One region of the Streptomyces sp. NPDC127068 genome, then DNA from elsewhere that is predicted to be linked to it. Evidence: predicted binding sites of a transcription regulator. Region 1 holds the regulator's gene; each other region holds the start of a gene.
The links. The regulator HrcA, encoded in region 1, represses chaperone genes, less so after heat shock. The targets are predictions, from matches to a motif close to TTNGCACTCNGNNNNNCNGAGTGCNAA.
Positions count from the first base shown of each region.

Region 2: the regulator HrcA is predicted to act here: its motif matches at 2,138-2,164, upstream of groES (co-chaperone GroES).
Region 3: the regulator HrcA is predicted to act here: its motif matches at 6,371-6,397, upstream of groL (chaperonin GroEL).

Region 1 is NZ_JBHXEN010000042.1:6,879-17,454, forward strand. Features, by position in the region: gene ACFWIA_RS24580 (hypothetical protein) at 1-340, opposite strand, end outside; gene ACFWIA_RS24585 (hypothetical protein) at 340-1,284, opposite strand; gene ACFWIA_RS24590 (DUF3097 domain-containing protein) at 1,432-2,241, opposite strand; gene ACFWIA_RS24595 (MBL fold metallo-hydrolase) at 2,284-3,015, opposite strand; gene hrcA (heat-inducible transcriptional repressor HrcA) at 3,277-4,293, shown strand; gene dnaJ (molecular chaperone DnaJ) at 4,294-5,427, shown strand; gene ACFWIA_RS24610 (nitronate monooxygenase) at 5,710-6,783, shown strand; gene ACFWIA_RS24615 (16S rRNA (uracil(1498)-N(3))-methyltransferase) at 6,780-7,535, shown strand; gene ACFWIA_RS24620 (S41 family peptidase) at 7,798-10,576, shown strand, end outside.
Region 2 is NZ_JBHXEN010000004.1:105,307-115,882, reverse strand. Features, by position in the region: gene groL (chaperonin GroEL) at 1-1,559, opposite strand, end outside; gene groES (co-chaperone GroES) at 1,685-1,993, opposite strand; gene ACFWIA_RS03675 (polysaccharide deacetylase family protein) at 2,243-3,082, opposite strand; gene ACFWIA_RS03670 (polysaccharide deacetylase family protein) at 3,079-4,125, opposite strand; gene ACFWIA_RS03665 (methyltransferase domain-containing protein) at 4,124-5,431, shown strand; gene ACFWIA_RS03660 (MFS transporter) at 5,448-6,902, opposite strand; gene ACFWIA_RS03655 (TetR/AcrR family transcriptional regulator) at 6,957-7,700, shown strand; gene ACFWIA_RS03650 (hypothetical protein) at 7,713-7,967, opposite strand; gene tsaD (tRNA (adenosine(37)-N6)-threonylcarbamoyltransferase complex transferase subunit TsaD) at 7,964-9,109, opposite strand; gene rimI (ribosomal protein S18-alanine N-acetyltransferase) at 9,102-9,677, opposite strand; gene tsaB (tRNA (adenosine(37)-N6)-threonylcarbamoyltransferase complex dimerization subunit type 1 TsaB) at 9,695-10,348, opposite strand; gene ACFWIA_RS03630 (hypothetical protein) at 10,498-10,576, shown strand, end outside.
Region 3 is NZ_JBHXEN010000039.1:12,288-22,863, reverse strand. Features, by position in the region: gene ACFWIA_RS23595 (aldo/keto reductase) at 1-867, opposite strand, end outside; gene ACFWIA_RS23590 (AraC family transcriptional regulator N-terminal domain-containing protein) at 955-1,830, shown strand; gene ACFWIA_RS23585 (NUDIX domain-containing protein) at 1,838-2,314, opposite strand; gene ACFWIA_RS23580 (DUF397 domain-containing protein) at 2,369-2,581, opposite strand; gene ACFWIA_RS23575 (helix-turn-helix domain-containing protein) at 2,574-3,401, opposite strand; gene ACFWIA_RS23570 (hypothetical protein) at 3,577-3,795, shown strand; gene ACFWIA_RS23565 (hypothetical protein) at 4,083-4,361, shown strand; gene groL (chaperonin GroEL) at 4,587-6,209, opposite strand; gene ACFWIA_RS23555 (cold-shock protein) at 6,817-7,020, opposite strand; gene ACFWIA_RS23550 (MoaD/ThiS family protein) at 7,470-7,745, opposite strand; gene thrC (threonine synthase) at 7,898-9,208, opposite strand; SAM riboswitch class I at 9,226-9,395, opposite strand; gene ACFWIA_RS23540 (glucosyl-3-phosphoglycerate synthase) at 9,529-10,485, shown strand.

The DNA of each region.
Region 1 (10,576 bases):
GCAGGGCGACGGCGAGCGTGGTCACGGCGACGCCGTTGCTGAAGTACTGACTGCCCAGGGCCGTCTTCAGCGCGTCCGCCGCGTACGCCAGCGCGTCCAACAACTGCGGCAGCACGGTGGCGAGGGTGCCGTCGAGTGCGCCCGGCGCGTGCGCCCCGGTGCGGAACAGGTCCCGGCGGGCCCGGCCGCCGGCGGCGTAGGCCCGGATGGTCTGGGCGGCCAGCACGGTCTCGTCCGGGGCCGCCCACCCCGCGACGTGCGCGCCCCAGCGGTCGAGCGCGTCGAGGCCCACCGCGGGTGCGTCCTGCCCCGGCGGATCGGGCGGTGCGGTGTCCGGCATCAGGAACCCCCGGTGAACGCGAAGCGGAAGGTGAGGTTGCCGCTCTGCGTGCTGCCCTGCGCGGTCAGGGACAGGCCGCCGGTGTCGAGCCGCCCGCCGAGCGTGGTGCCCGCGCCGAGGGCGTGCGGATGGCCCCCCGGCAGCTGGCCGAGTTCGGGGCGGCAGGCGGCGAGCGGGGTGGGCCAGTTGACCAGGTTCAGCGCCACGGCCTCCCGTGTGTGGGGGTCGGTGAGCCGCCCGCTCAGCTGGCCGGCCGACCAGTCCAGGTCCCAGTACGTGAGCAGCAGGTTCGGGTCCCGGGGGTTCCCGGTGAGGTCCTGGCCCGAGGTGGTGCTGACCGCGGCCGACCACATCGACAACGCCCCCGTGTCGGAGGGCTGCCCGACCGCGAGGACCAGGGAGAACGGGTTGTCCTCGGTGAAGCCTCCCCCGGTCCGGGGCCGGCTCAGGCTGAGGGTGCCGGGGAGGGAGTACGTCCGGCTGTCCGCGAGCCGGCGCGCCCCGCCCGCGCCGCAGTGGTCGTAGACGTCGACCGACACCTTCGCCGTCCCGCGGTACTCCCGGCCCCAGAGCGCGGCGGCCCCCGTCGGCCCGCTCGGCGTCGACGGGGTGGCGGGGGGCGGCGACGGGGGCGCGACGGTGTCCCCGGTCGGGGCTGTCGGGGCGGCCGGGGCGGCGGTGGTCGGTGCTGCGGAGGCGGCCGGTGGGGGAGCGGCGGTCGAGACGGACGCCCGGGGTGCGGTGGGCGGCGGCCCGCTGGCGGACGCGGCCTCCCCGGAAGTCGCGGAGCCCCGATCCGATGCGCCCCCGCCCGATGCGCCCCCGCCCGCGGAGCAACCGGCCAGGAGCGCCGCCGCCAGCAGGGCGGCGCCCACCCCGACCGGCAGTCGTACGCGTCCGGACCGGGCAGCCGTGCGGGTGGTTCTTCCCCCTGGACGCGTCATGACGTCCCCCTCCCCCTCCGGGGTGCGCAGGGGGCTCCCCGGGCAGGCGATGGTATAGGTCCCGCGATCCGCCAACTAGCCTTTTTTGTAGGCTTGTTGTCTGTTTTTTGCCTGGATGGGGCACGCGTTTCCGGTGCGGTCGAGCGGTCAGCTGAAACCGACGGTCACATGGTCGATGAGGTGCTCGACCGGCCCGAGCAACTCCGGTTCCAGGTCCTTGTAGCTGTGTACCCGGGACAGGACGTGCTGCCAGGCGGCGCCCGTGTGCGGGGGCCAGCCCAGGGCGGTGCACACCCCCGTCTTCCAGTCCTGCCCCCGCGGCACCCGCGGCCAGGCGGCGATGCCGAGCGCGGCGGGCCGCACCGCCTGCCAGACGTCGACGAACGGGTGGCCGACGACCAGGGTGTGCGGGTCCGTGATCGAGACCGCGATCCGGGACTCCTTGCTGCCGGGCACCAGATGGTCCACCAGGACGCCGAGCCGGGCGTCGGGGCCCGGGGCGAACTCCGCGACGATCGCCGGCAGGTCGTCCACGCCTTCCAGGTACTCCACGACCACGCCCTCCACCCGCAGGTCGTCGCCCCACACCTTCTCGACGAGTTCGGCGTCGTGACGGCCCTCGACGTAGATGCGCCCGGCGCGTGCGACCCGCGCCCGCGCCCCCGGTACGGCCACCGAGCCGGAGGCGGTGCGCTGGGGACGGTCGGGGGCCGGGCGCCCGGGGCGGACCAGGGTGACCGGCTTGCCGTCGATCAGGAACCCGCGCGGTTCCATCGGGAAGACCCGGTGCTTGCCGAACCGGTCCTCCAGGGTGACGGCGCCCGCCTCCACCTGGACCACGGCACCGCAGAACCCCGTCGCGACCTCCTCCACCACGAGGTCCACCTCCGCGGGGACCTCGGGCGCGGCGCTCTGCTTCTTCCAGGGCGGAGTCAGATCCGCTGAGTACTGACGCATCCCGCGACGATAGAACGCCCGACCCCGCCCCCCGCGCGTGCCTCAGCCGCCCGCCGCCGTGCGCAGCACGTCCCGCTGGGCCGTGACGAACGCCGCCCCCACCACGGCCCCGTGCCCCGGCACGTACCGCCCGCTCGGCCCGCCGAGCGCGAGCACCCGGTCCAACGCGTCCGGCCACGCCGCCGGGTGTGCGTCGGGCCCCGCCTGCGGCGCCCCGGACTCCTCGACGAGATCGCCGCAGAACACCACCGGCGGTTCCCCGGCGACGACCACGACCAGGTCCTGCCCGGTGTGCCCGGGCCCCACGTCCGCGAGGACGACCGACACGCCCCCCAGGTCCAGGGCCAGCGTCCCCGTCACCTCCACCCCGGGCGCGCGCAGCGCCCCGGCCGCCGCCGCGGCCTCGCCGGGGCCGACCCCGTACCGCACCGCGTCGTCCCGCAGTTCCTCCCGCCCCGCGACCAGCAGCGCACCGAGGCCGGCAGCCCCGTACACCGTCGCCCCGGGGAACGCCGGCGCGCCGAGGACGTGGTCGAAGTGCGGATGGGTCAGTGCGAGGTGCGTGACGCGCCCGCCGCCGAGCAGCCGCTCGGACTGCTCCCGCAGCTCGGCGCCCTCCCGCAGGGTGGAGCCCGCGTCCACCAGCAGGGCCGCCCGTTCGCCCGCGACCAGCCCGACCGTGCAGTCCCAGCCGGGCAGCCGTCGCCGTCCCGTCCGGGGCCCGATCCGCTCCCAGCCCTCCGCCGCCCAGGGGATGTCCCGTGTCGTCCGCATACCGTGACGCTAGGTCATTCCGGGTGGGCGCGCGGCGCCGCCCCGACCCGCTGGGTCCGCGGTCGGGCGGCCGGCCGGGGAGCCTGGCCGGACGGCGCGGCGCAGTGGCTCGTGACACGGCCTTGCTACGTGCGTACCCACCGGCCGTACACTTGGCTGGGAACGCTGGCACTCGACTGTCATGAGTGCCAGGCACCGTTCCGCGGGGCCGGTTAGGGCCCGCGCCGACGCAGCGGGAACCAGAGGAACGGGAGGTGCGCGATGCTCAGTGAACGCAGGCTGGAAGTGTTGCGCGCCATCGTCCAGGACTACGTCGGCACGGAGGAGCCGGTCGGCTCCAAGGCGCTGACCGAACGGCACCGTCTCGGCGTCTCCCCGGCTACGGTCCGTAACGACATGGCGGCGCTGGAGGAGGAGGGGTTCATCGCCCAGCCGCACACCAGTGCGGGGCGCATCCCCACCGACAAGGGGTACCGCCTGTTCGTGGACAAGCTGGCCGGGGTCAAGCCGATGACGGCCCCCGAACGGCGGGCCATCCAGAACTTCCTCGACGGGGCGGTGGACCTCGACGACGTCGTGGGCCGCACGGTCCGGCTGCTGGCGCAGCTGACCCGGCAGGTCGCCGTGGTGCAGTACCCGTCGCTGACCCGTTCGACGGTGCGGCACGTGGAACTGCTGTCACTGGCCCCGGCCCGGGTGATGCTCGTCCTGATCACCGACACCGGTCGGGTCGAGCAGCGGATGGTGGACTGCCCGGCTCCGTTCGGCGAGACCTCGCTCGCGGATCTGCGGGCGCGGCTCAACAGCCGGGTCGCGGGCCGTCGGTTCGCCGACGTTCCGCAGCTGGTGCAGGACCTGCCCGAGGTGTTCGACAGCGAGGACCGGGGCAGTGTCTCGACCATCCTCTCCACTCTGTTGGAGACACTGGTCGAGGAGACGGAGGAGCGGCTGATGATCGGCGGTACCGCCAACCTCACCCGCTTCGGACATGACTTTCCCCTCGTGATCCGGCCCGTCCTGGAGGCGTTGGAGGAGCAGGTCGTCCTCCTCAAGCTCCTCGGCGAGGCGGAATATTCGGGCATGACCGTAAGGATCGGTCACGAGAACGCCCATGAGGGGCTCAACTCCACGTCCGTCGTGTCGGTGGGCTACGGTTCGGGCGGCGAGGCAGTCGCCAAGCTCGGCGTGGTCGGACCGACCCGCATGGACTACCCGGGAACGATGGGAGCAGTACGCGCAGTGGCACGTTACGTCGGACAGATCCTGGCGGAGTCGTAAGTGGCCACGGACTACTACGCCGTACTAGGCGTGCGCCGCGATGCGTCCCAGGACGAGATCAAGAAGGCGTTCCGGAGGCTCGCGCGCGAGCTGCATCCGGACGTCAACCCCGATCCGAAGACCCAGGAGCGGTTCAAGGAGATCAACGCCGCCTACGAGGTGTTGTCGGACCCGCAGAAGAAGCAGGTCTACGACCTCGGCGGCGATCCGCTGTCCCAGGCGGGCGGTGGACCCGGCGGCTTCGGCGCCGGTGGCTTCGGCAACTTCTCCGACATCATGGACGCCTTCTTCGGAACGGCGTCCCAGCGCGGCCCCCGCTCCCGCACCCGGCGCGGTCAGGACGCGATGATCCGGCTGGAGGTGGAGCTGGACGAGGCGGCCTTCGGGACCACCAAGGACATCCAGGTCGACACCGCCGTCGTCTGCAACACCTGCAACGGCGAGGGCGCGGCGCCCGGCACCAGTGCCCAGACCTGTGACATGTGTCGCGGTCGGGGCGAGGTGTCGCAGATGACCCGGTCGTTCCTCGGCCAGGTCATGACCTCGCGTCCGTGTCCCCAGTGCCAGGGTTTCGGCACGGTCGTGCCCACCCCGTGCCCGGAGTGCGCGGGCGACGGCCGGGTCCGTTCCCGTCGCACCCTGACGGTGAAGATCCCGGCCGGTGTCGACAACGGCACCCGCATCCAGCTCGCGGGCGAGGGCGAGGTCGGCCCCGGCGGCGGCCCCGCCGGTGACCTCTACGTCGAGATCCACGAGCTGCCGCACGCGGTCTTCCAGCGGCGCGGTGACGATCTGCACTGCACGGTGACGCTGCCGATGACGGCGGCCTCGCTGGGCACCAAGGTGCCGTTGGAGACCCTGGACGGCATGGAGGAGATCGACATCCGGCCCGGTACCCAGTCCGGCCAGTCGATCCCGTTGCACGGTCGGGGCGTGACGCATCTGCGGGGCGGCGGCCGGGGTGACCTGATCGTCCACGTCGAGGTGCAGACCCCGTCCAAGCTCGACGCCGAGCAGGAGCGGTTGTTGCGGGAGCTGGCGAAGCTGCGCGGTGAGGAGCGCCCCATCGGTCAGTTCCAGCCAGGTCAGCAGGGACTGTTCTCCCGGTTGAAGGACGCGTTCAACGGTCGCTGACGCGATGCGTCCCGGCGGCCGGACCGCCACCCTCCGTAGTGGCCGACCCCCGTCCCGGTTCTCGTCCGGGCGGGGGTCGGCCATGCATCGGTGCGAAAACGCTAGGGCTGTCGGGGAATTGGCGAACAATCGCCGCTCCCGAGCTGGTGCAACCCTCAAGCACCGCGCTGACCAGCGCAGGTGTGCTCCCGTCGATGATCCACCCGTATCCACACACGGCCGGAATATGCCAGATGTACGGCTGGATTCGGACTTGTGTGGAGGACGTGACAACATGCCGTCATGTCCTCCGCACTGACCGATCTCCTTCCGTGCCCGATCGTGCAGGCCCCGATGGCGGGCGGGGTGTCCCGGCCGCAGCTGGCCGCAGCCGTGTCCGAAGCGGGCGGACTGGGGTTCCTCGCCGCCGGCTACAAGACGGCCGACGGCATGTACCAGGAGATCAAGCAGGTGCGGAGCCTGACGTCCCACCCCTTCGGCGTGAACGTCTTCATGCCCCAACCCGAGTACGCGGACCCGGCGGTCGTCGACGTCTACGGACACCAACTCGCCGGTGAGTCCGGCTGGTACGACACCGAGCTGGGGGACCCCGACAGCGGCCGGGACGACGGCTACGACGCCAAGCTCGCGATCCTCCTCGACGACCCCGTACCCGTGGTCTCCTTCCACTTCGGCTGTCCGACCCGCGAGGTCATCGCCGCCCTCCGCAAGGCGGGCACCCTCACCCTCGTCACCGCGACCACCCCCGAGGAGGCGCGGACCGTCGCCTGGTCCGGCGCCGACGGGGTGATCGCCCAGGGCATCGAGGCGGGCGGACACCAGGGCACCCACCGGGACAGCCTCGACAACGACGGCACCGGACTCGGGCTGCTCGCCCTCGTCACCCAGGTCCGGGAGGACGTGGAGATCCCCGTCATCGCCGCCGGGGGGCTGATGCGCGGCGCCCAGATCGCCGCCGTGCTCGCCGCCGGGGCCGATGCCGCGCAACTCGGCACGGCCTTCCTGCCCACCCCCGAGTCCGGCGCCCACCTGATGCACAAGCAGGCGCTCACCAACCCCCTGTTCACCCGCACCGAGATCACCCGCGCGTTCACCGGGCGCCCCGCGCGCGGCCTGGTCAACCGCTTCCTGCGCGAACACGGCCGCTACGCCCCCGCCGCGTACCCCCAGGTCCACCACCTCACCGGCCCGCTGCGCAAGGCCGCCGCCAAGGCCGCGGACCCGCAGGGCATGGCCCTGTGGGCGGGCCAGGGCCACCGGCTCGCCCGGGAGATGCCCGCGGGGGACCTGGTCGAGGTGCTGTGGGCGGAAGCCGCGGACGCCGTCGACACCCTGGCCGTCGGGAGGGCCTCGTGACCGCACCCGTTTTCGTCGTCCCCCACCTCGACGGCCTCGACGCCCCCGGTGGGCGTTTCGTCCTCGACGGCCCCGAAGGACGGCACGCCGTGTCCGTGAAGCGGCTGCGGGCCGGTGAGGACATCGTCCTCACCGACGGGCAGGGTCGCTGGGCGGACTGCGTCGTCACCGGCTCCGAGGGCAAGGACCGACTGCTCGTGCACGTCACCTCCTCCCAGGAGGAACCGCCCCCGGCACCGCGGCTCACCGTCGTCCAGGCCCTGCCCAAGGGCGACCGGGGCGAACTCGCGGTGGAGACCATGACGGAGACCGGCGTCGACGCGATCGTCCCGTGGGCCGCGGCCCGTTGCGTCACCCAGTGGCGCGGGGACCGGGGCGCCCGGGCCCTCGCCAAGTGGCGGGCCACCGCCCGCGAGTCGGGCAAGCAGTCCCGGCGGGTGCGGTTTCCCGAGGTGGCGGACGCCATGACCACGAAGCAGGTCGCCGCGCTGCTGGCCTCGGCTGACTTCGCGGGCGTCCTGCACGAGGATCAGCACCATGGCAGTGCGCCCTTCGCCACTGCTGAACTCCCCGGCGCCGGGGAGATCGTCCTCGTGGTCGGTCCCGAAGGCGGCGTCTCGCCCGAGGAGTTGGCGGCTTTCGCCGAGGCGGGGGCGGGTGCGTATCGGCTCGGGGCGAGCGTGTTGCGGACCTCCACTGCGGGTACGGTGGCCGCGGGGCTGGTGCTGGCTCGCACCGGGCGCTGGGCCTGAGGGGCGCGGCCCCGACCCGTACGTCCCGCTGCGCGTGCGTTGTTCCGTGCGGTGCGCTGGGGTTTTGCGCAGTTCCCCGCGCCCCTGATCTTCGTGCGTCCGGGCGCGGTGCGTTGTTGTGCGCGGTGCGCTGGGGGATTGCGCGGTTCCTCGCGCCCCTGATCTTCGTGCGTCTCGGTGCGGAAGCGCGACGCGCTGTCCGTGCCTTTGAATGTGATCGAAACCGGTGACCTGGGAAGCCACCGCTGCCTAGGGTGATCGGGTGACTCAGTCTGCGTACTTCCGGTACCCGCATGTCCACGGCGAGTTGGTCGCCTTCACGGCAGAGGACGACGTCTGGATCGCACCACTCGACGGTGGGCGTGCCTGGCGGGTAAGCGCCGACAACGTGCCCGTGAACCATCCGCGGATCTCCCCGGACGGCACCACGGTCGCCTGGACCTCCACCCGCGACGGCGCCCCCGAAGTCCATCTGGCGCCCGTCGACGGCGGCCCGTCCCGCCGGCTCACCCACTGGGGCGGCTCCCGCACCACCGTCCGCGGCTGGACCGACGACGGCCGGGTCCTCGTCCTCGGCTCCCACGACCAGGCGAGCTTCCGCCGCAGTTGGGCCCGCGCCGTCCCGCTCGACGGCGGCCCCGCCGAAACCCTGCCGCACGGCCCCGTCGGCGACGTCGTGACCGGACCCGGCGGCCGGACCGTGCTCCTCTCCGCGGGGATGAACCGCGAAGCGGCCTGGTGGAAGCGGTACCGGGGCGGCACCGCGGGCAAGTTGTGGATCGACCGCACCGGCGACGGCACCTTCGTCCGCCTCCACGCCGACCTCGACGGCAACATCGAGTACCCCGTCCGGGTGGGCGAGCGGATCGCGTTCCTCTCCGACCACGAGGGCGTCGGCGCCGTGTACTCCTCCCTCGTCGACGGCTCCGAACTGCGCCGCCACACCCCCCTCGACGGCTTCTACGCCCGGCACGCCGCCGGCGACGGCACCCGGCTCGTCTACGCCAGCGCCGGTGAACTCCTGCTCCTGGACGACCTGTCGGGCGCCGCGCCCCGCCGCCTCGACATCCGCCTCGGCGGCCAGCGCACCGACCTCCAGCCGCACCCCGTCAGCGCCGAACGCTGGTTCGGCGCCGCCTCCCCCGACCACACCGGACGCGGCAGCGCGGTGTCGGTGCGCGGCTCGGTCCACTGGGTGACCCACCGCGAAGGACCGGCCCGCGCCCTCGCCGCCGAGCCGGGCGTCCGGGCCAGGATGCCGCGCACCTTCCGGGCGGACGGCGAGGAACACGTCGTCTGGGTCACCGACGCGACGGGCGAGGACGCACTGGAGTTCGCCCCCGCCACCGGCGCCCCCCTGCCCGGCGGCCCGGCTCCCCTCGACCCGGCGGACCCCGTACCCGCGGACGACACCACCACCGGCAGCACCGCCACCGCGCACCCGCCCCGTCGCGTCGGCTCCGGTGAACTCGGCCGGGTCGTGGGCCTGGCCGTGGCCCCCGACGGCTCCCGCGCCGCGGTCGCCGCGCACGACGGCCGCGTCCTGCTGGTGGAGCGGACCAGCGGCGAGGTCCGGGAGATCGACCGCGGCGCACACGGCGACGCCTCCGGCCTCGCCTTCTCCCCGGACTCGGCCTGGCTGGTCTGGTCGCACGCCGGTCCCGGCCCGCTGCGGCAGCTGAAACTCGCCCACACCGCCGACGGAACCGTCACCGAGGCCACCCCGCTGCGGTTCCGCGACTACGCGCCGGCGTTCACCGCCGACGGCAAACACCTCGCCTTCCTCTCCGCCCGGGCCTTCGACCCCGTTTACGACGAGCACGTCTTCGACCTCGTCTTCGTCGACGGCTCCCGCCCGCACCTGATCACCCTCGCCGCCACCACCCCGTCCCCGTTCGGACCGCAGCGCCACGGCCGCCCCTTCGAGACGCCCGACAAGGACGAGACCCCGGACAGCGAAGGCGCCCCCACCACCCGCATCGACCTCGAAGGGCTCGCCGACCGCATCGTCCCCTTCCCCGTGGAGTCCGGCCGCTACTCCACCCTCCGCGCGGCGAAGGACGGCGTCCTGTGGCTGCGCCACCCCGTGGTGGGCGTCCTCGGCACGGCCCGCGCCACCCCGGACGACCCGCACCCCAAGGCCGACCTGGAGCGCTACGACCTGGTCCAACGCCGGATGGAACACCTCGCGTCCGACGCCGACCACTTCGCCGTCACCGGCGACGGCAAACGCGTGCTGCTGTGGACGGACGGCAAGCTGAAGGTCGTCCCCAGCGACCGGCGCGCCCCCTCCGACGAGGACGGCGACGCCCACCTCACCGTGGACCTCTCCCGGGTGCGCCACCAGATCGACCCGGCAGCCGAGTGGCGCCAGATGTACGCGGAGACCGGCCGGTTGATGCGCGACCACTTCTGGCGGGCCGACCTCGGCGGCGTCGACTGGGACGCCGTCCTCGACCGCTACCGGCCCGTCCTCGACCGGGTCGCCACCCACGACGACCTGGTCGACCTGCTGTGGGAGGTGCACGGCGAACTCGGCACCTCCCACGCCTACGTCATCCCGGGCGGCGGCTGGGGCCACGGCGACGGCGCCCAGGGCCTGCTCGGCGCCGACCTCTCCCGGCACCCCGACGGGCGGTGGCGCATCGACCGGGTGCTGCCCTCCGAGACCTCCGACCCGCGGGCCCGCTCCCCGCTCGCCGCACCCGGGGTGGCCGTCCGCGGCGGGGACGCCGTCCTCGCCGTCGGCGGACACCCGGTGGACCCGGTCACCGGCCCCGCCCCGCTGCTCGCCGGCACCGCGGGCAAACCCGTGGAACTCACCGTGCTCCCCGCCGCGGGCGGCGCCCCGCGGCACGTCGTGGTCGTCCCGTTGGACGACGAGGGGCCGCTGCGCTACCACGCCTGGGTCGCCGACCGCCGTGCCCACGTCCTGGAACGGTCCGGCGGGCGCCTCGGCTACCTCCACGTCCCGGACATGATGGCCCCCGGCTGGGCCCAGATCCACCGCGACCTGCGGCTGGAGGTCATCCGCGAGGGCC
Region 2 (10,576 bases), on a different contig from region 1:
AGCGTCTCGGTCGTGAGCAGCAGCGAAGCGATGGAAGCGGCGTTCTCCAGCGCGGAGCGGGTCACCTTGACCGGGTCGATGACGCCGGCCTTGACCAGGTCGACGTACTCCTCGGTGGCCGCGTTGTAGCCGTGTCCGGCCTCCAGCTCGGCGACCTTGGAGACGATGACGTAGCCCTCCTTGCCGGCGTTCTCCGCGATCCAGCGCAGCGGCTCGACGGCGGCGCGACGGACGACGGCGACACCGGTGGCCTCGTCGCCCTCCTTGCCGAGGTTGCCCTCCAGCACCTTGGAGGCGTGGACGAGCGCGGAGCCACCACCGGAGACGATGCCCTCCTCGACCGCGGCGCGGGTCGCGGAGATGGCGTCCTCCAGACGGTGCTTCTTCTCCTTGAGCTCGACCTCGGTCGCGGCACCGACCTTGATCACGCAGACGCCGCCGGCGAGCTTGGCGAGGCGCTCCTGGAGCTTCTCGCGGTCCCAGTCGGAGTCGGTGTTCTCGATCTCGGCCTTGATCTGCGCGACGCGACCGGCGACGTCCTCGGAGTTGCCGCCACCGTCGACGATGGTGGTGTCGTCCTTGCTGACCGTCACGCGGCGGGCGGTGCCCAGCACGTCCAGGCCGACCTGGTCGAGCTTGAGGCCGACCTCCTCGGCGATGACCTGGGCACCGGTGAGGGTGGCGAGGTCGCCGAGCATGGCCTTGCGGCGGTCACCGAAGCCGGGGGCCTTCACGGCGACGGCGTTGAACGTGCCGCGGATCTTGTTGACCACCAGGGTCGACAGGGCTTCGCCCTCGACGTCCTCGGCGATGATCAGCAGCGGCCGGGAGCCACCCGCCTGGATGACCTTCTCCAGCAGCGGCAGCAGGTCCTGGATGGAGGAGACCTTGCCCTGGTTGATGAGGATGTACGGGTCTTCCAGGACGGCTTCCATGCGCTCCTGGTCCGTCACGAAGTACGGAGACAGGTAGCCCTTGTCGAAGGCCATGCCCTCGGTGAAGTCCAGTTCGAGGCCGAACGCGTTGGACTCCTCGACGGTGATGACACCGTCCTTGCCGACCTTGTCCATGGCCTCGGCGATCAGCTCGCCGACCTGCGGGTCCTGGGCGGAGAGCCCGGCGACGGCCGCGATGTCGGACTTCTCGTCGATCGGGCGCGCGGTGGCGAGCAGCTCGTCGGAGACGGCCTTGACCGCGGCGTCGATGCCCTTCTTCAGGGAGGCCGGGGAGGCGCCGGCGGCAACGTTGCGCAGACCCTCCTTGACCAGGGCCTGGGCGAGCACGGTGGCGGTGGTGGTGCCGTCACCCGCGATGTCGTTGGTCTTGGTCGCCACCTCCTTCACGAGCTGCGCGCCGAGGTTCTCGTAGGGGTCCTCGATCTCCACCTCACGGGCGATGGTGACGCCGTCGTTGGTGATGGTCGGGGCACCGAACTTCTTGTCGATGACGACGTTGCGGCCACGGGGGCCGATCGTCACCTTGACGGTGTCGGCAAGCTTGTTGACGCCGCGCTCAAGGGCGCGACGGGCGTCCTCGTCGAACTTCAGGATCTTCGCCATGGGAGCGGTTCAGCCCTCTCAGAAACTGCAGGAAAGCGGTAAACGGACCGCGCCCCCGGCACCCGGCTCAGCTTCGCGGGGGGCCAGGGGCGCAGCACACAACAAGATTCGTTGCGCTCGGTGAACTACTTCTCGATGATCGCGAGCACGTCGCGGGCCGAGAGGACGAGGTACTCCTCGCCGTTGTACTTCACCTCGGTGCCGCCGTACTTGCTGTAGAGGACGACGTCGCCGACGGCTACGTCGAGCTCGACGCGCTTGCCGTCCTCGATACGGCCCGGGCCCACGGCCAGGACGACGCCCTCCTGGGGCTTCTCCTTGGCGGTGTCCGGAATGACCAGGCCCGAAGCCGTGGTCTGCTCGGCGTCGAGCGGCTGGACCACAATGCGGTCCTCAAGCGGCTTGATGGCAACCTTGGAGCTGGTGGTCGTCACGATCCGACCTCCCCCTTCGGAGATCTCACGGGGTTAACTGTCTGAGGTGGCGACCAGGTGGATCCGTCGTCGCGGGTGCCGGACCTGCCTGTCGCTGCTGGCACTCACCAGTGGAGAGTGCCAGGGCCGAGACTATGACCGCGATTAGCACTCGGTCAAGCGGAGTGCCAACGCGCCCTCCGTCCGAGGGTCCGGAACCGCCCGCGGAGCGACCCCCGGAAGGCGGCCGTCGGGCCGGGTCCGCGGGGGTCAGACGTAGTCGGTGAGCCGGGCGACGGCGAGGCCCAGGGCCTGGACGCGGCGCAGCAGCCGGAGGGTCGCGGTGGTGGTGGAGGTGCCCGCCGGGGGGTCGGCGACGAGGACGTCCCCGGGGTTCAGCCGGGCGTCCGGGGCGGGGACGGGTCGACCGGTGACCACGGCGGACATGCCGCAGTCGGCGGCGGCCCGTAGCGTTTCGCGGTCGTGGGCCCCGTGGGGCGGGCGCAGCAGGTCCGGCCGGACGCCGAAGCGGCCGTGGAGCTTGTCGCGTTGGCCGCAGATCTCGGCGCGCTGCCCGGCGTAGGGCAGGCCCGGCAGGTAGGGGTGGTCGAGGGTGTGGTTCTGCACGTCCACGCCGAAGGGTCGCAGCCGCGCCAGTTCGGCGTGGCCGGGGCCCGGGGCCCGGTCGGTGAGGAAGACGGTGACCGGGAGTCGCAGGTCACGGACGAGTTCGCCGAACCGGGGGTCCTGGCCCGCGCCGTCGCCGTAGACGAGGAAGACGACCGGGTCCCGGGTGGGGACGCGGTCGATCACGGGCGCGAGGTCGGTGGCCGGGGGTGCGCCGGGGGCGCTCGCCCCGCCCGGGCGCGCGGGCCGCGGGGCGGGGGCGAGCGGTGCGGCCAGCCCCCAGCGACGGTGCGCGTCCGGCGCCGGGCTCGGTGCCGGGTCGGCCCCGCGCGAGGCGGTCCGGTGCAGGGACCCGCGCACCCCGTCGGCCCGGTCGGCGGGGTGCGCGCAGCCGGTGAGGGCCGGGGCGAGGACCCCGGCGACCAGCAGGGCGGCCAGCCGGCGCGGTGGAACGCGTCGCGCGGACCGCCCGCGGGCACTCACAGATAGTCCTCCAACTTCGCCACGGCGTAGCCCTGGTCGGTGATGAGCTTGAGGAACCGGCGGATGGTGTCCGGCATGGTCCCGTTCCAGTCCTTGCGACCGCGGAAGTGGGTGAGGACGATGTCGCCGGGCCGCAGGCTCTTGTCGTACTCGCGGTACTCCCAGCGGTCGACGAAGACCTCCTCGTTCCACAGCGGCACCTGGGTGATGCCGCACGCCTTGGCGGCGCGCAGGGTGTCCTCGTTGTAGTTGCCGTAGGGCGGCCGGAAGACGGTGGGGCGGGTCCCGTACTGCTTCTGGAGGACGTCCTGCATCCCGCAGATCTGGTGCTTCTGCTGCGCGTAGGACAGGCCCGGTAGGTACGGGTGGGTCAGCGTGTGGTTGTTGAGGGTGACTCCGGCGTCGCGCATCTTGCGGAAGTAGCCGTAGTCCTCCTTGACCAGGTAGTCGCTGAGGAACGCGGTGTACGGGACGTCGAGTTCCTCCAGCATCTTGATCAGCGCCGGGTCCTTGTCGGCGCCGTCGTCGATGGTGAGGAAGACGACCTTGTCCTCGGTCGGGATCGTGGTGAAGACCGGCGGCAGGTCCTCGTGGCCCTCGACCTCGAAGCCGGACCTGGTGGTGGTCTTCGGCTTGACGGCGGGCGGGGGCGGTGCGGTCAGCGGGGCCTTGGCGAGTCCCCAGCGCTTGGCGATGGCGAGCCGGGCGGCGGCGATCGTCCGCTTCCGGGCGGCGGCGGCCTCCGCGGCCTCCTTCGCCTCCTTGGCCCCCTTGGCCTGTTTGGCTTGTTTTCCCTGCTCGGCCCGTTCGCCCGGGGCGCCGCCCGCTCGGCCCGAGGCGGCGGGTCGGGTGGGCTCGGCCTCCGTGCCGCAGCCCGCGAGGGCGGTCGTGGCGACGGTGAGGGCGAGTGCGGCGACGAGGGACCGGGTGAGGGCCCCGGGGCGTGCGGACCCGCGCCCCGCGCGACCGACTCGCCCGTCCCGCTCGTCACCCCTCGGACAACCCTTTTCCGTATTTTGTTCGTTTTGTCGTACTAGTCGCATGGGGCCGCATCCTGTCAGCGCCCCCGGCGCGCCCCGCGCCGACACCGCCCACCGGCACCGGACCGTCCACCGACTGGCCCACAATGGCCCGGTGAGCACCACCGATCCGCACCCCGCGCCCGAGGCGCAGTTCGCCGCGCTCCTCACCGACGAGGGCCGCGCCCTCCTGGAGGAGGTCCGCGACACCGAACCCGCACGGGAACTCGCCGTCGCCACCCGGCTGCGCCGCGAGCACCCCGCCGCACTGGTGAACGCCGCACTCGGTCAGGCCCGGTTGCGGCAACGGGCGGTGGCGAAGTTCGGGGCGGTCGACGCGGCGCGGATGTTCTTCACCCCGGACGGGGTCGAACAGGCCACCCGCACCAGCGTGGCCGGCTACCGGGCGCGCCGGATGCGGGAGTCGGGGGTGACCTCGGTCGCCGACCTGTGCTGCGGGATCGGCGGGGACGCGATCGCCCTGGCCCGGGCGGGCATCCGGGTCCTGGCCGTCGACCGCTCCCCGCTGACCTGCGCGGTGGCCCGCGCCAACGCCCGGGCCCTGGGGCTCACGGAGCTGATCGAGGTCCGCGAGGCGGACGTGACCGAGGTGGCCACCGACGGGTACGACGCGGTGTTCGTGGACCCGGCGCGCCGGGGCGGACGGGGCCGGATCTTCGACCCCGAGGCGTACTCGCCCCCGCTGAGCTGGGCGGTCGACGCGGTACGGACGGCCGGCCGCGGGGCGTTGAAGATCGCACCGGGCATCCCGCACGAGGCCGTGCCGGACGGCGTGGAGACCGAGTGGATCTCCGACCGGGGCGACCTCAAGGAGGCGGTGCTGTGGTTCGGGACGGGGGCGCCCGACTCCCGCCGCTCCACCCTGCTGCCCGGCGGCGACTCCCTCACGGCCTCGCTGGCCGCGATGCCCCCGGACCCGGCGGTGCGGGAGGTCGGACGGTACCTGTACGAGCCCGACCCCGCGGTGATCCGGGCCCGGCTCGTCGCCTCGGTGGCCGCGGAGGTGTCCGGCGGGCTGCTGGACGAGACCATCGCGTACGTCACCTCCGACGTGCTGCGCCCCACGCCGTTCGCCACCGCGTACGAGGTGACCGACCACCTCCCGTTCCACGTCAAGCGGTTGAAGGCGCTGCTGCGGGAACGGGGGGTGGGCGTCCTCACCGTCAAGAAGCGGGGGTCCGCCGTCGAACCCGAGGAACTGCGGCGCAAGGTGCGGCCCCAGGGTCCGCATGCTGCCACGGTGTTCCTGACCCGGGTGGCCGGCGCCCCGACGATGCTGATCGGCCACCCGGTGCCGAACGGGGCGTAGCCACCCCCGTACCGCTCTATGCCGAGCGGTCGGCGGGGGTGGGGGCCGACGACGGGGACGGGGACGAGGTGGGGGCGGCGGGCTCCGGGGCGCGGTAGACCAGGGCGGCCAACAGGGTTCCCCCCGCGAGCATCGCCGCGGCGACGAGGAACGCCGCCGAGTAACCGTCCGTCAGCGCGCCGCGCGGGTCGCCGTCCGAGGCGGCGCCCGCCCGGGTGGCCACCGCGACGAGCACCGCGAGGCCCACCGAACCGCCGATCTGCCGGGAGGTGGTGAGCAGCCCGGACGCCATGCCGGCCTCGTGCGCCGACACCCCGCTCGTGGCGGCGGTGCCCAGCGGGACGAAGCACAGGCCGATGCCGATGCTGGAGACCAGCGAGGGCACGAACATCACGGACCAGAAGCCACTGTCCGGCGTGATCGCCAAGGCCCAGTAGAGGAGCCCGACGGCCCCGAGCAGCCCTCCGGTGAGCATCAGCGGACGGACGCCGAACCGTGCCATGGTCTTCGCGGCGATCACCGAACCCACGATCAGGCCCAGGCAGAACGGCAGGAACGCCAGCCCGGTCGTCGTCGGCCCGTACCCCAACACCTGCTGGAGGTAGAGCGAGACGAAGTAGAAGGCGCCGAACTGAGCGGCCGACAGGAGCAGCGAGAACACGTTCGCGGACAGCACCGGCCGCAGCCGCAACAGCCCGAGCCGCAGCAGCGGTCGACGGTGCCGGGCCTCGACCGCCGCGAAAACGAGCAGCAGGGCGAGGGCGGTGCCGAGCGTGGCCAGGGTGGCGCCCGCGCCCCAGCCGATCTCCTCGGCCCGGACCAGGCCGAGCACCAGGACGGTCGTCCCGGCGGTGACCAGGACCGCGCCACCGGCGTCCAGCACGGGGCGGTCGTCCGTGCGCCGGTCGACGGGCACGGCGATCCGGGCGGCGAGCCCGGCCAGCAGCACCACGGGCACGTTGACCAGCATGGTGGCCCGCCATCCGGTCCAGTCGGTGAGCAGCCCGCCGGCGAGCACCCCGACCGCCCCGCCCAGCGCACCCGCCGCGCCCCACAGGGCGAGCGCCCGTGAGCGTTCCGGGCCCGCCGGGTATCCGACGGTGATCAGGGCGAGCGCCACGGGGGCCAGTGCGGCGGCGCCCGCGCCCTGGACCGCGCGGGCGGCGATCAGCCAGCCGGGCCCGGAGGCGAGGCCGGCGGCGAGGCTCGCGAGGCCGAAGAGCGCGAAGCCGGCGATCAGCACGCGCCGCCGCCCGATCAGGTCGGCGAGCCGTCCGCCGAGCATCAGCAGCCCGCCGAAGGCGAGGGCGTACGCATTGACCACCCAGGTCAGGTCCTCGGGCGCGAAGCCGAGGTCGGCGCGGACGTCCGGCAGGGCGACGTTCACCACCGACATGTCGAGCGCGACGAGGAACTGAACGGTCAGCACCACCGGCAGGAAGAGGGCGTGCCGAGGGGATTGGTTCACCATGGCCCGGACTTTACTTTACACGTATAGAAATAGGGAGAGGGAGAGAATGTGACGGTGGCGACGAACGACAGCACCGACGCGGGCGAAACGGGCGGCACCCCTGGCGACGACGCGGCCACGGCCCCGCGCAAGGCCGGGCGGAAGGCCGGGCGGCCCCGCCGGATCGATCCCGAGCGGATCGTCGCGGTCGCCCGTCGCATCCTCCAGGAGGAAGGTGTCGACGCGCTGTCGATGCGCAGGGTCGCCAAGGAGGTCGGGACGACCCCGATGGCGCTCTACCACCACGTCCGGAACAAGGACGAGCTGCTGATGCTGACCCTGTCGGGCATGGCGCGTACGGTGCCCCGGCCCGAACTGCCCGAGGACCCGCGCGAGCGGCTGATCGCGATGTCCCTGCACATGTACCGGACGCTGCGTCGGATGCCCTGGGTGGTGGCCGTGTTGAGCCTCGGCGACCTCACCGACAAGGGGGCGCTGTGGATCATGGAGGAGTTCATCGGGGCGGCGATGGCCTGCGGGCTGAGCGCGGACGACGCGGTGCGCGCGTACCGGACCGTGTGGCACTGCGTCTACGGCGAGTTGGTGTTCCGGGCCGCGATGGAACGGCGGGCCGCGGAACCCGGCCGGGTCCGGAACTTCCCCGACGGGCTGCTCACCGAACAGGACGCGGCCGAACTCCCGTTGCTGACCTCGCTGGCCGACCGCTGGGTCCAGCTGGTGGAGTCGTACGACCTGGAGCGCCAGCTCCGGCTGGTGCTCGACGGGCTGCTCGGGCCCCGGGCCGACGGCGGGGCCTGAGCCGGGCGGGCGCTACTCGACGCCCACCGAGGTGAACCGCCAACGGTGGACGGCCCGTCGGACCAGCTCGGCCGGGGGGTCGGGCAGTTCCTCCGGCGCGTCGACGTCGGCCGGCCACCAGGTGATGACGAGGACCCGGTCGCCGGGTGCGGTGAACGTCTCGCGCCGCAGCGGTCGTCCGGCCGGGCGGGCCTCCCGGGCCCAGGCCAGGAGTTCGGCGCCGCGCCCGGTCACCGCCGCCGCCTCCCACATCAACGCGAGGGTCATGAGTACAGGTTGTCCTTCGCCAGTTCGTGCACGTGGTCGTGATCATGAGCGTGGCCGTGGCCGTGACCGTGGGCGGCCGGCGGCTCCTCGTCCGCGGTCCGGCCCGGCACGTGCGGATCGGTGACCGGCAGCGAGGAGTCGGCGGACAGCTCCCAATCGGAGGCGGCCCGGTTCCGGGAGACCATCTCCGCGCCGAGCGCGGCGACCATCGCCCCGTTGTCGGTGCACAGCTTCGGCCGGGGCACCCGCAGCCGGATGCCCGCGGCCTCGCAGCGCTCGGCGGCCAGGGCCCGCAGCCGCGTGTTGGCGGCGACCCCGCCGCCGATCATCAGATGGTCCACGCCCTCGTCCTTGCAGGCCCGCACGGCCTTGCGGGTCAGCACGTCGACCACGGCCTCCTGGAACGAGGCGGCCACGTCGCGCACCGGCACGTCCTCGCCCGCGGCGCGCTTGGCCTCGATCCAGCGGGCCACCGCGGTCTTCAGCCCGGAGAACGAGAAGTCGTACGGGGCGTCCCGCGGTCCGGTCAGCCCGCGGGGGAAGGCGATGGCCTTCGGGTCGCCCTCGCGTGCGTAGCGGTCGATGACGGGGCCGCCGGGGAAACCGAGGTTCAGCACCCGGGCGATCTTGTCGAACGCCTCCCCCGCCGCGTCGTCGATGGTGGCGCCCATCGGCCGGACGTCGGAGGTGATGTCCGAGGACAGCAGCAGCGAGGAGTGGCCGCCGCTGACCAGCAGGGCCATCGTCGGCTCCGGCAGCGGACCGTGTTCGAGCTGGTCGACGCAGATGTGGGAGGCGAGGTGGTTCACCCCGTACAGCGGCTTGCCGAGGGCGTAGGCGTACGCCTTGGCCGCGGACACGCCGACGAGCAGGGCGCCGGCCAGGCCGGGGCCCGCGGTGACCGCGATGCCGTCGAGGTCGGAGGCGGCGACTCCGGCCTCCTTCAGCGCGCGCTCGATGGTGGGGACCATCGCCTCCAGGTGGGCCCGGGAGGCGACCTCCGGGACGACCCCGCCGAAGCGGGCGTGTTCGTCGACGCTGGAGGCGATGGCGTCCGCGAGGAGGGTGGTGCCCCGGACGACGCCGACGCCCGTCTCGTCGCAGGAGGTCTCGATGCCGAGGACGAGGGGTTCGTCAGCCATGGGTGGTCCCGGTTCCTTCTGTTCCGTGCTCTGTTGCCGGTGGGGCGGGGGCGGGGGCGCCCCGGCCGGCGGGCCCCTGCATCTCCAGGCGCATCACCAGGGCGTCGACGTTGCCCGGTTGGTAGTAGCCGCGTCGCACGCCGATGGGGGCGAAGCCGAAGCGCTCGTACAGCTTCTGGGCCCGTACGTTGTCGACCCGCACCTCCAGCATCACCTCCCGGCACTCGAACGCCGTGGCGTGCTTGAGGAGGTCCGTGAGCAGCCGGGCGCCGAGCCCGGTGCCCCACTGGTCCCGGGCGACGGCGATGGTCTGCACGTCCCCCACGGCGCCGGCGGCTTCGGGGTCGACGGCTTCGGTGCCCGACTCGTCGGACACGCCGCCCGCCGCAGCCAGTCCCGCGTATCCGACGAGCCGTCCGGAGTCGTCCTCGGCCACCACGTAGTGGCGGGTCGCCCCGGGGCCCCGGGCGTGGGCCAGCTCGGACCAGAACATGCCCCGGGACCAGGCGTCCTCGGGGAACAGCTCGCGTTCGAGCGCGAGCACGGGGTCGATGTCCCACCAGCGCATCTCGCGCAGTGCGGCGGTCACTGGGGGGTGACCACCTTGTAGTTCTTGGGGACCTGCGCATCGGGCCGGCGCAGGTAGAGGGGGCGGGGCGGATCGAGGGCCACGCCCGCCCGCAGCCGTTCGGCGGCCACCGAGGCGAGGGCCGCGGCGCTGACGTGCTCGGGGTCGCGCCCGTCGGGGAAGGCGTCCGGGTACAGCCGGGCGCCGGCGCCGACCACGGGCAGCCCGGCCAACTCGTCCGCGATGTCGGCGGGCCGGTCGACGGCGGGACCGGACACCCGGGTGCGGGGGTCCGCGTACCGGGCCCAGTAGACCTCCTTGCGACGGGCGTCGGTCGCCACGGCGAACGGTCCTTCGAGCCCGGCCGCGTGGGCCAGCCCGTCGAGCGTGCACACTCCGTGCACGGGCACCCCGAGGGCCAGGCCCAGGGTGTCGGCGGTCATCAGCCCGACCCGCAGACCGGTGTACGGGCCGGGGCCCGTGCCGACGACGAGCGCGGTGACGGACGGGAGCTTCACCCCGGCCTCGGCGAGCACCCGGTCGACCGCGGGGAGCAGCAGTTCCCCGTGGCGTCGGGCGTCCACCTGCGAGGACGCGGCGACCACGGCGGAGCCGTCGTGGAGTGCGACGGTGACGGCGGGGGTGGCGGTATCGAGAGCGAGCAGCAGCACACAAACAGCGTACGGCTCCGGCGGCCGGGGCACGGCCGTCCCGGTCAGCTCCGCAGTTGCTGCTACGGTCGCCGTACGACCCCTCACGGACGGTGACCGTCCCGTACGGGGGCGGTGGTCCGGCCCGGTGGTGGACGAGAGGTGACGTGGTGGCAGGGAGCAGCGCGGGAATCGTGGCCGGGCTCACCGGGGTGGCGCTCACCGCGGTCGGCTTCCTCGCCTACCAGG
Region 3 (10,576 bases), on a different contig from region 1:
ACGGGTTCCGGGAATGGGAACGACGTCGTCGCCCTGCGCCAGCAGCCAGGCCAACGCGAGTTGGGTGACGGAGACGTGCTTGCCCTCGGCCAGCGCGGTCAACTCCCGTACGGCGGACAGGTTCTTCTCGTAGTTGCCGGGCTGCCAACGCTCGTCGAAACTGCGCATGTCGTCCGCCGGGTACTCCGCGCCGGGCTTCACCACCCCGGTCAGGAAGCCCCGCCCCAGCGGCGAGTAGGGCACGAACCCGATGCCCAACTCGCGGACGACCGGCAGCACCTCGGCCTCCACTGCACGCTCGAACACCGAGTACTCGGTCTGGAGCACCGACACCGGGTGCACGGCGTGGGCCCGCCGGATGACGTCCGGGCCCGCCTCGCTGAGCCCGAAGTACCGGACCTTGCCTTCGGCGATCAGCTCGCCGACGGTGCCCGCCACGTCCTCGATGGGTACGTTCGGGTCCACCCGGTGCTGGTAGAGCACGTCGATGTGGTCCGTGCCCAGGTGGCGCAGGCTGTTCTCGGTGACCTCCCGGATGTGCTCCGGACGGCTGTCCAGCCCGTTCGCGAAGTTCTCCGGATCGCTCAGGTCGAAGCCGAACTTGGTGGCGATGACGACCTCCTCGCGGAAGTCCTTCACCGCGCGGCCGAGCAACTGCTCGTTGCTGCCGGTGCCCATGCCGTACAGCTCGGCGGTGTCGAAGAGGGTGACACCCAGTTCGTACGCCCGGCGGATGGCGGCCGTCCCGCCCTCCTCGTCCCCGGTGCCGTACGCCATCGTCATGCCCATCGTGCCGAGGCCGATCGCCCCGACCTCCAGGCCCTGGGTGCCGAGCTTGCGGTGCGGAAGGTTCACGTTCTGCGTCATGCCCCGAACGCTAGGCGCGGGCCCGTCCCCGGTCATGGGGCACGCACCGCATAGGATTGCCCGATCCTCTCAGCAAGGGAGCGTCGCGTGCTGGATCGACTGTCGGCGGACATCGCCCGGCACAGTGTCGGACTCTGGTCCGAGACGGCCGTGCCACGCCTCTCGCTGATCACGCTGGACGAGCCGGTGGCCCCCGCCGACCTCCTCTACGACCCGATGGTCTGCTTCATCTCCGACGGCGCCAAACGAGCCGTCGCGGGCGAGCGGAGCTGGGTGACCGCGCGCGGCGACATGTTCCTCAACACGCTCCGGGTACCGGTCACCGCCTCGTGCGAACGTGTGCCGTACCGCTCGGCCATCATGCGGCTCGACGGTCGCGTCCTCACCGAACTGCTGCTGGAAATGGGCGAGTCGAGCCCGCGCCCGCTGCCCGGTCCGAGCGGCCAGGTCACCGCGACGATGACACCGGAACTCCTCGACGCGGTCACCCGATGGGTGCGACTGCTCGACACCCCGGATGCCATCGGCCCGCTGGCGCCCCGCATCGAGGGCGAGATCCTGTACCGACTCCTCAGCAGCCCGCTCGGCCCGGTCCTGCGCCAGTTCACCTTGGCGGACTCGGCTACGGCCCGGGTGCGCGCGGCGGCGGCGTGGATCTGCGCGCACTACGCCGAACCGCTGACCGTCGAGGAGATCGCGGCGGTCGCGCACATGAGCACCGCGACCCTGCACCGCCGTTTCAAGGCCGCCACCGGCATGAGCCCCCTCCGCTTCCAGAAGCAACTACGGCTCCAGGAGGCCCGGCGACGGTTGACGGCCGGCGAAACCACCGCGGCGTCGGTGGCGGAGGCCGTCGGCTACGTGAGCGCGACCCAGTTCAGCCGGGAGTACCGAAGCGTGTACGGCCTCCCCCCGATGCGGGACGCGGCGCGGCTACGCGGGCAGCTGGCACCCCGCAGCTGACCGGAGGTCACGTCGAGGTGGCCGACCACCCGTAGCGGGAGAAGGACGGTCCTCCGTCCCGGAATGCGGCCAGGGCCTGTGTGACGGTCGGGAACGCGGGCTCGGGAAGGCGGTCCGCCGCGACCCACCGGGCGGCCAGGTGCTTGTCCGGCTCGGTGTTGGTCAGCTCGCCGGTCCACGTGTCGGTGGCGAAGACGAAGAGGACGAACTGCCCGGCCTGGTCCCAGCCCTGCTCGGCGTGGACGACGTGGACGAGGGCCAGATCGGCCGGGTCGACGAGCAGTCCGGTCTCCTCCTTGAGTTCGCGGGCAGCGGCCTCGTCGAGGGCTTCGCCGGGCTCGGCCTTGCCGCCCGGGACGGTCCAGGCCGGCTGTGGAAACCAGTTGCGCGCGGCGTAGAGCACGGCGGCGATCCTGTCCGTGACCTTGTCATGGACGATCACGCAGACCGTGTTCCGGCTGTTCATCACGCTGGTGTTCGTCACGGTGCGCACTCCCTTTGTCCGGCCGGACCTCAAGCCCATCCGAGGTGCGGTACGTCAGACCTCGCCGCGCCGCGCCAACGCCACCAGGCCCATCCAACTCCGCTCACTCACCAGCAGAACGGGGCCACCGGGGACCTTGCTGTCCCGCACGGGGACGACGCCATGAGCCGACGCGAACTCAGGGGCCCACTCGACGCACTGACCACCGTTGGGCGCGCTGTGGGTGCTTTTCACCCAGCCCGCTATCTCACACGTGGTGTCACTCACGCCTGTACTCCTCACGCATTCGCCAGATCCGGTCAAGAGTCGCCCGACGACCCAGGGCCTCGGCCTGCAATTGATCGTAGACCTCCCCCGCAGCGGCCGTGATCTTGGGCGCGTCCTGCGGCCGTCCCGTCACAGGACCCTCCGCGTACAGCAGCGTAGGCCGGGACTCAAAGACCAGCAACGTAAATGGGGTCGCCACGACTGGCATCGCTTCGAAGGGCAGCAACTGCAAGGTAACCCCCGCCCTTTCTGCTTCTTCGAGGAGCCTGTCGAGCTGCCTCGCCATGACCTCCGAGCCGCCCACCCGTACGTGCAGGCACGCCTCATGGAGCACCACCCACAGCTTCGGAGGCGGCGGTTCGTTGCGGGTCATCACCTCACGACGGCTCATACGCGCCGCCACCTTGGATTCAATCAGCTCCGGTGTCATCCCCGGCATGGTGAGGCGGTACGACGCACGGGCGTACTCCGGGGTTTGCAACAGCCCCATCAGGTACAACGTGGAGTAGTCGAAGATGCGCACCGCTTTGCGCTCGTAGACCACGAATGGCATGAACCAAGTCGGATGGTCACCCTCCAGAGCCCGTTGCCGTTGCCTCGCCAGCATGGACCCCGTACCGAATACGTGGTCGCATCCCTCGGCGAACTTCTCGCTCGGGTGGACCGTCCCCGTCTCCACCTTGGACACGTAGCTGATCGAGTACCCCGTTGCGTCGCCCAACCCCTTCAGCGTGATCCGGCGGGTCCTGCGCAACTCGCGCACGTCAACACCGAATGCCTCTAGAGGATTCAAAAACTCTGCTGGTTCGTCATCGTTCATCGCGGTGACCTTGCTCTCCCTGCGACGTAGCAGTTTGAACGCCGAGGTGGGCCCTGTAGCCCCCCTCATTCAATCTACTTACGCACCGTCGACTCGTGGTCACATCAGGCAACAAGCACCCGATCAGGTGGCGCCCGCCACCGGACCGGGACACGAGAGCAAGGTGAGAAGACCGGTGTTCCTCAACGACGAGGGAGAGGTGCTGCCTCCTGCCAGCCCCCTGACGTTCCCTCCCTGCACCTGCGGCTACCCCCAGTGCCCGGATCGCCCCCGGGAACCGGAGGAGGGGCCGGGGCGTGACAGCCCCGCCCTGCGCGAACTGCGCGCCAAGGTGCGGGAGCTCAACCTGCACAGCCACCTCCCGGGGCACCACTCCCCGGCGCTGGACGACTGAGCCCCGTCCTGTCGGAGCCGGCCTTCCCCACCGGCTCCGACAGAACGGGCGTGACAGAGCCCCGGCGGGTGTGAGCGCACCCGCCGGGGCCACGTACGGATGGCGACGACCCCATGACCCCCGACGCACCGGCCGGACCACCACCCCGGCCCTTCACGGCCCGCTGCGCCGTCTGCTCCCGATGGACGACCGCGCCGGTGGCCATCCGCCGCTACGGCAGCATCAGCGGAGGCAGCACGGTGACCCTGTACGCGTGCCCCACCGACGCACCGAGAGGAAGAAGATCGATGAGTTCACCCGGAGGCACAGCGGCTGTGCGCGACTGGACGTTCGTCCTGTACCCGGAGGGGCGCCCGACCGAGCGGGAGTCCGACGCGTTCGACCACGCACCCGAACTCGCCGGCGGCGCGATCGGCTGGGAGGAGGACCCCCGCGGCGTGCGGTTCCCGTGCACGGTGCGCGCAGCCTCAGCGAGGGAGGCGGTGTTGTGGGCCGTCGACCGGCTCGCCGCGGTGGGCGTACCGGTCTCCGACGTGAGGATGCCCCTGACCACAGCGTTCAGCTGACCCACAAGGGGAAGCGCCCCCATCAGGGGCGCGGGGAACTGCGCAAAACCACAGCGCACCCGCACCGAACAACGCACCCGCAGGGAAGCGCACCGAAGGGGCGCGGGGAACGGCGCGAGCAACCCCCACGCACCCGCGGACGAACGCGACGGGAACGCCCGAGGGCGGCACCCCACCAGGGGGTGCCGCCCTCGGAACGAGACGCGGAGTCCGAGCCGAAGAGGCTCAGAAGTCCATGTCGCCACCGGGCATACCGCCCGGCGCGGCAGCCGCAGCCTTCTCCGGCTTGTCAGCGATGACAGCCTCGGTCGTGAGGAACAGCGCAGCGATCGACGCGGCGTTCTGCAGCGCGGAACGCGTCACCTTCGCCGGGTCGAGGATGCCCTCGGCGATCATGTCGACGTACTCACCGCTCGCGGCGTTGAGCCCGTGACCCGGAGTCAGGTTGCGCACCTTCTCCACGACGACGCCACCCTCAAGGCCGGCGTTGACGGCGATCTGCTTCAGCGGAGCCTCAAGCGCGAGCTTGACGGCGGCGGCACCGGTGGCCTCGTCGCCCTCCAGCTCCAGCTTCTCGAAGACGGCACCAGCCTGGAGGAGGGCCACGCCACCACCGGCGACGATGCCCTCTTCGACGGCGGCCTTCGCGTTGCGAACGGCGTCCTCGATGCGGTGCTTGCGCTCCTTGAGCTCGACCTCGGTCGCGGCGCCGGCCTTGATGACGGCCACGCCGCCCGCGAGCTTCGCCAGGCGCTCCTGGAGCTTCTCGCGGTCGTAGTCGGAGTCGGAGTTCTCGATCTCGGCGCGGATCTGGTTGACGCGACCGGCAACCTGGTCCGTGTCACCGGCACCGTCGACGATGGTGGTCTCGTCCTTGGTGATGACGACCTTGCGGGCGCGGCCCAGGAGGTCCAGGGTCGCGTTCTCCAGCTTGAGGCCGACCTCCTCGGAGATGACCTCGCCGCCCGTGAGGATCGCGATGTCGCCGAGCATGGCCTTGCGGCGGTCGCCGAAGCCCGGGGCCTTGACGGCGACGGACTTGAAGGTGCCGCGGATCTTGTTCACGACCAGGGTCGACAGGGCCTCGCCCTCGACGTCCTCGGCGATGATCAGCAGCGGCTTGCCCGACTGCATGACCTTCTCCAGGAGCGGCAGCAGGTCCTTGACGTTGCCGATCTTGGAGTTGGCGATCAGGATGTACGGGTCGTCCAGGGACGCCTCCATACGCTCCATGTCGGTGGCGAAGTACGCCGAGATGTAGCCCTTGTCGAAGCGCATGCCCTCGGTGAGTTCCAGCTCCAGACCGAAGGTCTGGGACTCCTCGACGGTGATGACGCCTTCCTTGCCGACCTTGTCCATGGCCTCAGCGATGAGGTCACCGATCTGGGTGTCGGCGGCGGAGATGGAGGCGGTGGAGGCGATCTGCTCCTTGGTCTCCACGTCCTTGGCCTGCTCCAGCAGGGCAGCGGAGACGGCCTCGACGGCCTTCTCGATGCCGCGCTTCAGGGCCATCGGGTTGGCACCCGCGGCGACGTTGCGCAGACCCTCGCGCACCAGCGCCTGGGCGAGGACGGTCGCGGTCGTCGTGCCGTCACCGGCGACGTCGTCCGTCTTCTTCGCGACCTCCTTGACCAGCTCGGCGCCGATCTTCTCGTAGGGGTCTTCGAGCTCGATCTCCTTGGCGATGGAGACACCATCGTTGGTGATCGTGGGGGCGCCCCACTTCTTCTCAAGGACGACGTTGCGGCCCTTGGGGCCGAGGGTGACCTTGACGGCGTCGGCGAGCTGGTTCATACCGCGCTCAAGGCCGCGCCGCGCCTCCTCGTCGAACGCGATGATCTTGGCCATGTGAAGTGGTCCTCCCGGACTGAAGGGGGTCCTACCCGCGCCCTGACGAGAGCGTGGGAGCGGATGGTACGGACCGCGCTGGCGCCCGCGACGGACGACCTGCGACACCGGGCGAAATCCTTGCCCCACCCGGCCCGCGGGCCTCACCGACCCGGTCCTTCGTAGCACTCTCACTCGTAGAGTGCTAACGCCAATGATTAGCACTCGACCGGTGCGAGTGCAAGCGGCTTGGCGTTTTCCGGCGACCCCCCGAGGGCTCCGCCGCAGGTCAGCGGCATTCCGCTCTCCCGACGCACAGGTGCGTTCCCCTGCGGGGTGCGTTGCCTCCTGCGGGTGCGCCGTGGTTGCCCGCGCAGTTCCCCGCGCCCCTTCGGTGCGCTTCCCTGCGGGTGCGTCGCCCGGTGCGGGTGCGCTGTTGCTTTGCGCAGTTCCCCGCGCCCCTGAAGGGGGGCGCTACCCAGCGTCGCCGCCTGACCCGAGGCGGGCCCCGTTAGGGGCGCGGGGAACTGCGCGAGCAACCACCCCGCACCCGCGCGGGCAATGCGGAGGGTCCGCACCCCTGCCGGGTGCGGACCCTCCGTAACGTCGCAGCCAGTCGACGCGCGGCTCAGACGGCCACGCGGACCATATCCGCCTGCGGCCCCTTCTGACCCTGCGAGATCTCGAACTCGACCCGCTGGCCCTCTTCAAGGGTGCGGTACCCGTCCATTTGAATCGCGCTGTAGTGGACGAAAACATCCGCACCACCGTCGACCGCGATGAAGCCGTAGCCCTTCTCCGCGTTGAACCACTTGACGGTGCCCTGAGCCATGCCTAACTCCCCTATTACTGGCCCTTGCACAGGACCGCACTTCGCGGACCCGGGTCATACCTCCACCCCCCAACGGTTGGGGGTGTGCGCCGGAACGCGTCGACCGCCGCTGAATGTATCTGTCCAACTGCCGTCTGCAACAGGTCAACTGGACGAGAAATCCAGGCGCGACGCATCGGAGATGTCCAGATAATTGACTGGAATTCAGGGCAAGTCGGGCCCAGCAAAAGCCACAAAGGGGCTAATTCGGTAATGCTCTTTGGCTACTTCTTGTCGCCGCGCGGCCGAGAAGTCATATGTGTGAAGGACAAGCGCGCGAGCCATTTCCCCAACCCTATCGCGTTCAACCCTATGGAATGACCCCCTCCGCTTCTCTTGCGGAGGGGGTCATCACGGTGACGCAGCGTCAGGAGCGCCGGGCCCGCGGGGCGGCGGCCCGGAGCGCAGGATTAGCCGCCGGCGACCGCGGGGATGATCGACACACCGGCGCCGTCGGGGGTGGCGGTGCCGAGGCCCTGCTCGAAGCGGACGTCGTCGTCGTTGACGTACACGTTCACGAACCGGCGCAGCTTGCCCTGGTCGTCCAGGACGCGCCCCGCGATGCCGGCGTGGTTCTTCTCCAGGTCGGCGATCACCTCAGCGAGGGTGGCCCCCTCGGCGGGCACCTCGGCCTTGCCGCCGGTGTAGGTGCGCAGAATGGTCGGGATACGGACGTTGACGCTCATGGGGCGGCCTTTCCGGTCGTTTCCGGCGGGACGGTACAGGGACGCGTACGGGAATCACGTACAGGAACCCCCGCACAGGGATCGCGCACGGGGATCACGTGCGGGGCGGGCAGGGCGGACGGGCCGGCCCTGCCCTGCGCGGCGGGGTGGTGTCAGCCGGTGGCGAGGCCCGCTTCGCGGAACGCGTCGAGGTCCGGCCGGATCGTCGCGGTCGGCCGGGCCCGGTCCGCCACCGCGTCGAGGGTCTTGAGCCCGTCGCCGGTGTTGAGGACGACGGTCGACAGCGAGGGGTCGAGCAGACCGGCCTCGATGAGCTTCTTGGTGACGCCGACGGTGACGCCGCCCGCGGTCTCCGCGAAGATGCCCTCGGTCCGGGCCAGCAGCGAGATCGCGTCGACGACGGCCGCGTCGTCCACGTCGTCCACGGCACCACCGGTGCGGCGGGCGATGTCGAGCACGTACGGGCCGTCCGCCGGGTTGCCGATGGCCAGCGACTTGGCGATGGTGTCCGGCTTCTGCGGGCGGACCACGTCGTGACCGGCCTTGAAGGCGGCGGAGACCGGGGAGCAGCCGGTCGCCTGGGCGCCGAAGATCTTGTACGGCTTGTCGGCGACGAGCCCGAGCTTGATCAGCTCCTGGAGCCCCTTGTCGATCTTCGTGAGCTGCGAGCCGGAGGCGATGGGGATGACCCACTGGTCCGGGATCTCCCAGCCGAACTGCTCGCAGATCTCGTACGCCAGCGTCTTGGAGCCCTCGCCGTAGTACGGGCGCAGGTTGACGTTGACGAAGCCCCAGCCCTCGCCGAGCGGGTCGCCGATCAGCTCGGAGCAGAAACGGTTCACGTCGTCGTAGGTGCCCTCGATCGCGACGAGCTCGCCCCCGTAGACGGCGGCCGTCACGACCTTCGCCTGCTCCAGGTCGTGCGGGATGAACACGCAGGAGCGCAGGCCCGCGCGGGCCGCGGCGGCGCCGACGGCGCCGGCGAGGTTGCCGGTGGAGGAGCAGGAGAGGGTGGTGAAGCCGAAGGCGCGCGCGGCTTCCAGGGCCTGGGCGACGACCCGGTCCTTGAAGGAGTGCGTCGGGTTGCCGGAGTCGTCCTTGACGTAGAGGCCGCCGGTCACGCCCAGTTCGCGGGCGAGGTTGTCGGCCTTGACGAGCTTGGTCCAGCCGGGGTTCAGGTTCGGCTTCTCGGCGACGTCGGCGGGGACGGGCAGCAGCGGGGCGTAGCGCCAGATGTTCTCGGGACCGGACTCGATCTGCTTGCGCAGGGCCTCGGGGTCGCCGAGCGGGAGGTCGTAGGCCACTTCGAGGGGGCCGAAACACAGCTCGCAGGCGAAGATCGGGCCGAGCGCGAAACGTTCGCCGCACTCGCGACAGGACAGCGCTGCGGCGGGTCCGAGATCGACGGCCGGGTCGGCGGCGTCGGGGGTACCGGCGGTGGAAGCGACGGTCTGAACAGCCATGGAGGGGAGGCCCTTTCTCCTCATCTTCCCCGTGGCGCGCTTCGCCACGAGACGGAATTGGCACCTTCCCGAGTCGGGAGCCTCGCGGGTGATGTCGCCGACGATCTTCGGCGGACGGTCACGAGAACCGACTGGAGGGTTGCCGGGGCTTCAACGGGCCGTATCCCTCTGCCCCTCTGGATGAGCGGTATGTGGTTGTCAGCGAGACGGCCCCCGACATGCGACGGTCATCCGCGTTGTTCAAGACTGTAACCGAAGGCCAGGACAGTTGAGATAGTCGTCCGCACCGCGAGATGGATCACAGTAGGGAGCCGTAGACCGTGCTGGAAGAAGTCGAGGACTGGCTGAGCAGGCGTTCTTGGTCCGTGGCAGACCGTTCGCCGCACCAGCTCACCGCGGCTAAGCGGGCCTCGGGCACCACGGTCAGTGTGGTGCTGCCCGCGCTGGACGAACAGGCGACGGTCGGCCGAATCGTGTCCGTGATCCGCGAGGAGCTGATGACGGGGCCGGTGCCGCTGGTCGACGAGCTGGTGGTGGTCGACTCGGGCTCCACCGACCGGACGGCCGAGGTCGCGGCGGCGGCCGGGGCGCGGGTGGAGCACCGGGACGCGATCCTGCCGAGCCTGCCCGCGCTGCCCGGCAAGGGCGAGGTGCTGTGGCGGTCGCTGCTGGTGACCCGCGGTGACGTGGTGTGTTTCGTGGACGCGGACCTGCGCGAGTTCTCCGCGGACTTCGTCACCGGGATCGTCGGGCCGCTGCTCACCGAGCCGGACGTGCAGTTCGTGAAGGCGATGTACGACCGACCGCTCGGCACCGCCGTCGCCGGGGGCGGGCAGGGCGGCCGGGTCACCGAACTGCTGGCCCGCCCGGTGCTGAACATGCACTGGCCCCGGCTGGCCGGATTCGTGCAACCGCTGGGCGGCGAGTACGCGGCCCGCCGCGCGCTGCTGGAGCAGCTGCCGTTCCCGGTGGGGTATGGGGTGGAGCTGGGCTTGCTGGTGGACGCGCTGCACACGGTGGGGCTCGATGCGTTGGCGCAGGTGGACGTGGGGGTGCGCCGCCACCGGCACCAGGACGGGCAGGCGCTGGGACGGATGGCGGCGGCGGTCTACCGGACGGCGCAGCTGCGGTTGGCGCGGGGGCACCTGTTGCGGCCGGAGCTGACGCAGTTCGAGCGGGGTCCGCGGGGCTTCGAGCCGCGCACGTACGCCGTCGACACGGAGGAGCGTCCGCCGATGGCCTCGGTGGCGGAGTACGCGGCGCGGCGCGTGGCGTGACCGGACGGGACCCGGTGGGCGGCGAGTGGCGTAATCGGCTGCGGTGAACGGCGCACGGGGCGGCGCGGTCCCGCGTGGCGCCCCGGAGCAC